Linked DNA regions of Prochlorococcus marinus XMU1406. The protein of the gene in region 2 binds, or shares a complex with, the protein of the main gene of each other region. Links are inferred from orthologs where the notes say so. Each region holds a gene or a part of one and is shown on either strand. Other genes may lie near its edges.

Region 1 (3,313 bases), 220 kb from region 2 along the record:
GATACATTTTTGAAACTCTTTCAGCAGTTTCTTGAGTATTATGATCATTTTCAACATCAATTATTAAGGACTTTAGTAAGTCTTTAACTCTTGAGGCAACTTCTTTTTCTAAAATTTCTAATTCACCAGGATTTATAAAGTCAGAAATATTATCGTTAGCACTAAATCTTGTACCAGAATTCTTAATTCTGTCTCTTATAATTTCAGAAATTAGTTTATTAGTAATCTGTTCGTCAAAGTTTCTAATATTATCGTTGGGTAATGTAGAGGTCATAAAATTCTAAACAGAAAATTGTATGCAACTTAATTTACTGTATCTTCCAAAAGCTTAATTACTCATATACTATATCACATTCCCTTGTTCAATCGGGTTCAAATAGCAGTAAAAAAAAATCATTTTTTTAAGATTAAGCAGATAAACAGAATGTTTAAAAGGCTCCGCCAGAAGGCATCAAAGTTAAGTCTTCGATCAATTGTGATTCAGGTTTTTGAGCCATGTAGAGAATAGTTTCTGATACCTCGCTTGAGGAGAGCATAGAAGTTCTATCAAAATCAGAATTGATTGATTCGGAGTCCCAAAGAGGAGTATTTACTGAACCAAGAGTTATTGTGCACGCTCTTATTGAATTAGATCTCTCCTCCTCCCTCAAGCATTTAGTAAACATAGCTAGTGCAGATTTTGAAACACAATAAGCTCCCCATTTGGGGAATGCCTTATAAGAGGCATGACTACTAACATTAATAACTAAACCACCATTTTTTCTCATTTGAGGAATTATTGAACTACAAATTTGAAAAACACTTGTGAGGTTTATTTGAATAGTTTGTTCCCATTGACATAATTCCATTTCAACTAAAGGGCCATTAAATGCACATCCGGCATTATTTATCAATACTGAAGGGCACCCATACTTCTCAATTGCCTCTTCAACACAATGCTCTATTTCTAGAGGATTAGATAAATCACATTTTACTAGGTTAATTTTTGATTTAGTTGTCAACAGTTCGCTCTTTAGTTTCTCCATTAAATCCATATCCCTGGAGAGTAAAATTAAATCCCAGCCAGCATTAGCAAAAGTTATTGTGGTAGATCTACCAATACCTTTCGTAGCACCCGTTATAAAAGCTAGTTTCAAGTTATTCAGTTTTTTGGGGGATTTCACTATAAATCTCCTCAATATTATTTACTTCGATAAATTTACCTAAAACCCTAAACTTTTTGTATCTTTCCTCAATTAATTCGTCTTCAGGCATTTGGAGTAAAGCATTAAGATGTTTCTCAATAGCCTCTTTTAGTGTGTTACCAGCATCTAAAGGAGACCAATTATTCCCACCAGAAGGTTCTGGTAATACCTCATCAATTATACCTAATTTAAGTAAATCTTTACCTGTAATTTTAAGTGCTGATGCAGCTTCTGGTGCCTTCGCAGCATCTCTCCACAAAATTGAAGCACATGCTTCCGGACTAGCAACTGTGTAAACACTGTGTTCAAACATTAGTAACCTATCGGCAACACCTATTCCAAGTGCGCCTCCTGAACCTCCTTCTCCAATTACAGTAGCCACAATTGGAACTTTCAATCCAAACATCTCTCGAAGGTTTCTTGCAATCGCTTCCCCTTGACCCTGTTCTTCAGCTTTTAAACCAGCATAAGCTCCAGGAGTATCAATAAATGTAAGAATTGGCAAAGAAAATCTATTTGCATGCTGCATTAATCTTAGAGCTTTTCTGTAACCTCCTGGTTTTGCCATTCCAAAGTTTCTTACTACGTTTTCTTTTGTGTCCCTTCCTTTCTGATGTCCTAACATCAAAACTGGTCTATTATTTATCGAACCTATCCCCCCAATTAGTGCCATATCATCGCCTCCATTTCTATCTCCATGTAGTTCTATCCAGTCATCACAAAACATTTGAACATAATCTAAAGTGCTAGGCCTTTGAGGATGTCTAGCTACCTGAATCTTTTGTGCAGGAGTGAGAGAGTTGAATATTTCTTCTCTCCTTCTAGCAGCTAAAGTTTCAAGCTGTAGAAGCTGTTGGCTAACATCAACTTCTGAATCTCGAGCTAATTCTTTAATTTGCTCTATCTGTTTCTCTAGTTCAACAAGAGGCTTTTCAAAATCAAGAAGGTAACGTTTCGCCATAATTTAGACAGTTAGTACTTTGGGCTGCTTATCAAGTCCAATCGCAGAAAAACCATGTTTTAAAGAAGCTGCTCCAATAAATTCCATCTTTTCAAGAGAAATGTTATTTCTTCCCCAACTAAAATTTGTATGACAATTTTCAAATTCTAAAATCATAGCTTCTGCAAAGCAAGCAAACATCTCACGCTGAGGGTTTTGCATTTCCGCAAGTTCCATCATATTCCAACCAATATCGTTGAAAAACTCCACTATACCTCCTTTTAAAACATGAATATTTTCACCCTGAAATTTCTCATCAAGATTTTTGGGGTATCCACCATCAATCATTAAACATGGTTTTTTTAAGTTATCAGTATCAATTTCAATAGTTTTAGGCATACTTGCAACCCATACAACAATATCCGCCTGAGGCAATGCCTCATTTAAGCTTGTTACGGTGCCACCATCTAATTCTTTTTGTAACAGCGCTAGTGGTTCTTGTTGTCTTGCTACCATAAGAAGTTCTGAAATCCCAGTTTTATTGATTAGCCATCTACAAACAGCACTACCAATATCACCTGTAGCACCAATTACAGCGACAGTTGCTTTTTTAAGATCTATCCCAATGCGAGGCGCATTTATTTCTAGTTGCTTACAAATAACCCAGGCGGTATGAGTATTGCCAGTAGTAAACCTTTCCCACTCTAATGAAGTATTTCTAATTTGTTTATGCTGTAGAAGATTAAAATTCTCAAAAATAATAGAAGTAAATCCTCCTAAAGCGGTAATGTTAATCCCTTTTTTCTGAGCTAGCTCCATAGCATTTAGTACTTTTCTTCTGGCCGTTTTAAACCTAGAAAGCATTTCAGGAACAAAGCACGAATCTATATAAGAACCTTCAATAGATATTCCAGTAGCACTCTTAACTTCTACATTTTCAACAAGCTGAGGAGGAGCAGTACACCAAACATCCAAGTCGCCATCAGCAATATGATCAAAGCCTAGCATCGAAGCTTTTCTTTTTGCATCTTCAAAACTGGTTGAGTGGCCTATTAACCCAAACATTTAAAATTTATAAATGGTTTCTATACGATGTTATGAACAATAGCATATAGGTAACTCTTAAATAGGATTGATTAATTATAAAAATCCTTAATTTATTATAAATGTAATTAGACGATAGCTGCCA
Region 2 (3,228 bases):
GAAACTGCCGTTGATAAAGTTTTATCAAAAGGATTTAGAACAGCAGATTTAGCTGATGGGTCTCCTGAAGTTTTATCTTGCAGTGAAATCGGAGATAAAATAATGGATGAAATTTAAAAAAAAATTAATAAATAAAAAAATATTTTTAAGTAAAACATAAAGTTGGCATATGACCTGTCAGAATCATTAGATATTGTTTTTAAAAAATGTCAAAACGTCATCCAGTAGTTGCTGTAACAGGATCTTCAGGAGCAGGAACAAGTACAGTAAAAAGAGCCTTTGAGCATATTTTTGCCAGAGAAGATATTGTTCCTGCAGTTGTAGAAGGTGATAGTTACCACAGATTTGAAAGAATGCATATGAAAAAAGCTATGGCAGACGCTCTTTCAAAAGGTGAAAATTTCTCTCATTTTGGTCCAGAGGCTAATCTTTTTGACAAGCTAGAAGAACTTTTTAAAATCTATGGTGAAACTGGAGGAGGAAAGAAAAGATATTATCTACATAGTCTTGAAGAAGCAGAAGAGCACAATACAAGGCTAGGGACATCCTTGGAACCTGGACAATTTACTCCATGGGAAGATATTCCTGAGGGAACAGACGTACTTTTTTATGAAGGTTTGCATGGCGGGGTAGAAGGTGATGGATACAATGTGGCATCTTATGCTGATTTACTTGTTGGTGTTGTTCCAATTACAAATTTAGAGTGGATTCAAAAAATCCATAGAGATAACGCAGAAAGAGGTTACTCAGCGGAAACCATTGTGGATACTATATTGAGAAGAATGCCTGATTATATAAATCACATCTGCCCACAATTCAGCAAAACTGATATTAATTTCCAAAGAATTCCCACAATTGACACTTCTAATCCTTTCATATGCAGGAATATCCCAACTCCTGATGAGAGCTTTGTTATCATACATTTTAGAAAAGGGGCAAGAGAGAAATGGGGGATTGATTTTCAATACTTGCTTGGAATGATTAACGATTCATTTATGTCAAGTCCAACAAGTATCGTTGTAAATGGAGGAAAAATGGGTTTCGCAATGGAACTAATTCTCACTCCAATAATTCATAAAATGATTGAGGAGAAAAATAAATAATAATTAATTTCGATTATCAACTCAAATCATTACATTTTTTACTTTGAGTAGTTTTTAATCTAAAGGATCTCAAATTTTTATATATCTTTCTTGATAAAAGTACCTTATTTAGATTTAAATAGAAAAAACAGTAAACGTTGTGTCATTAATCGACTGGTTTGCCGCAAGGCGTAAAGATCAATTTGTTGGGAAAGTTTCGCAAGATACTGATGAGGGAGATGGTTTGTGGGTTAAATGTTCAGAATGTTCGCAAGTAGCCTATAGAAAAGACCTAATTACAAATTTCAATGTTTGTAGTAATTGCGGGCACCACAATAGGATAAATAGCGATGAAAGGATAAATATAATTGCTGACAAAAATTCATTCGAAGAGTTTGATAGTTCACTAAGTCCTACAGATCCTTTAGGTTTTAAAGATAGAAGATCATATGCTGATCGAATTAAAGAAAGTCAAGCAGGCACAGGTTTAAGAGATGGAGTCGTAACAGGTATCTGTTCTGTAAATTCAATGCCTTTAGCATTAGCTGTTATGGATTTTAGATTTATGGGAGGATCCATGGGTTCAGTAGTTGGTGAAAAAATTACAAGGATAATTGAAAGAGCAACTTTAGAAAATTTTCCAATTCTTATTGTTTGCGCATCAGGTGGAGCAAGGATGCAAGAAGGCATGTTAAGTCTCATGCAAATGGCAAAAATATCTGGAGCACTAAAAAAACATAAAGAAAAAAATCTTCTTTATATGCCCTTATTAACTCATCCAACCACTGGGGGGGTAACAGCAAGCTTTGCAATGTTAGGTGATTTAATTTTGGCGGAACCTAAAGCTCTTATTGGATTTGCTGGAAGAAGAGTTATAGAACAAACATTAAGAGAAAAATTACCCGATAATTTTCAAACAGCTGAATATCTGCTTGAGCATGGTTTTGTTGATGTAATAGTTAGAAGGAAAGATCTCAAAGATACTCTGACTAAAATTTTAAAAATTCATGGTGTAAAAAAACTTGCAAAAGCAAATATATAATATGAGAATTATTTCAAATTTCTTTTATTTTTCTTTAAGCCTTTTATTTTTTATTTTAAATTTTGCTCCATATTCTTATGGAATAGGAAATGTTGACTGGGTCCTACTAAAAGAAAATAATGAAGGGAAAGAATGGCTTGACAAAGGGAGTATTAAGCAGCTTCCAAATAATGAAATAAGTGTTTTGACAAAGTTCTTTAAAAATCCAACTAATTCTGATGATGATGGAGAGTTATCACTTTATGTAATGAGAATTAATTGCGATGAAAAAAAGTTCAAAGATACTTCAATAAATGGAATCCCTAAATTTAATTCAAAATGGCGAACTTCTAATAATGATGAACTAATAGATGTTGTTATTGAAAATAGTTGTTCAGAGTTTATTAATAGATAAGAATGAATACTAAAAATAAAAAATTAAAAATAGCAATAGCTGGATTAGGGTTTGGTAAAAAAGTCCATTTAGAGGCATTAAAAGAGTCTGATTATTTAACTCCTGTAGCTATTTATCATTATGAGACTAAGCAAAAATCGATACTAGAAAAAGAAACTGGATTAGAGTTCTTTCATAATTGGGAAGAATTAGTTAAATCTCCAAAAATTGATGGGATTATAATTGCTACCCCTCCTGAATCAAGATTTAAATTAGCAAAACAAGCTCTTGAGAATAATAAAAATTTGCTTCTAGAAAAACCCGTTGCAATATCCTCCTCAGAAATTGAAGAGCTTCAGAGAATATCATTGATGAATAATTTAAGCGTATGTGTTGATTTTGAATATAGAGCAGTACCTCTTTTCCTTCAGACAAAAAAACTTATTGATGAAAATATCTTAGGAGATATATATTTAGTCAAATTAGATTGGTTAATGGGCAGTAGATCCGACCCCAAAAGATCCTGGAATTGGTATTCATTAGAAGAAAAAGGTGGAGGAGTTATTGGCGCCTTAGGTACTCATGCATTCGATATGTTGAATTGGTTTTTTGGAGAAGCAATAAACGTGTCTGGCAAGTTAGCAACATCAATAAAAAAAAGACCTTTAACTAATTCATCTGATTTAAATGATGTTACGAGTGAAGATGTATGTTTAGCCAATATAGAAATA

Evidence for each region.
Region 1: the proteins of accD (region 2) and HA149_RS02795 are in contact, whole or in part, in a solved structure (PDB 8UXZ), measured with the Escherichia coli proteins. The link is inferred for Prochlorococcus marinus XMU1406 from one-to-one orthologs.

Annotation. Positions count from the first base shown.
Region 1 is NZ_JAAORG010000001.1:485,191-488,503, reverse strand. What follows is about bases 142-3,119. They hold HA149_RS02795 (acetyl-CoA carboxylase carboxyltransferase subunit alpha), read right to left. Parts: upstream 2,146-3,119; coding sequence 1,138-2,145; downstream 142-1,137. Other genes in these bases: HA149_RS02790 (long-chain acyl-[acyl-carrier-protein] reductase), read right to left, coding at 2,149-3,119; HA149_RS02800 (SDR family oxidoreductase), read right to left, coding at 429-1,163; folE (GTP cyclohydrolase I), read right to left, coding at 142-274. Outside these bases: more of folE, read right to left, coding at 1-141; more of HA149_RS02790, read right to left, coding at 3,120-3,189; HA149_RS02785 (aldehyde oxygenase (deformylating)), read right to left, coding at 3,297-3,313. UniProt on the Escherichia coli protein: Component of the acetyl coenzyme A carboxylase (ACC) complex. First, biotin carboxylase catalyzes the carboxylation of biotin on its carrier protein (BCCP) and then the CO(2) group is transferred by the carboxyltransferase to acetyl-CoA to form malonyl-CoA.
Region 2 is NZ_JAAORG010000001.1:709,564-712,791, reverse strand. The notes cover bases 291-3,183. They hold accD (acetyl-CoA carboxylase, carboxyltransferase subunit beta), read left to right. Parts: upstream 291-1,242; coding sequence 1,243-2,124; downstream 2,125-3,183. Other genes in these bases: HA149_RS04085 (Gfo/Idh/MocA family protein), read left to right, coding at 2,521-3,183; HA149_RS04090 (hypothetical protein), read left to right, coding at 2,126-2,518; HA149_RS04100 (phosphoribulokinase), read left to right, coding at 291-1,103. In the rest of the region: leuB (3-isopropylmalate dehydrogenase), read left to right, coding at 1-117; more of HA149_RS04100, read left to right, coding at 207-290; more of HA149_RS04085, read left to right, coding at 3,184-3,228.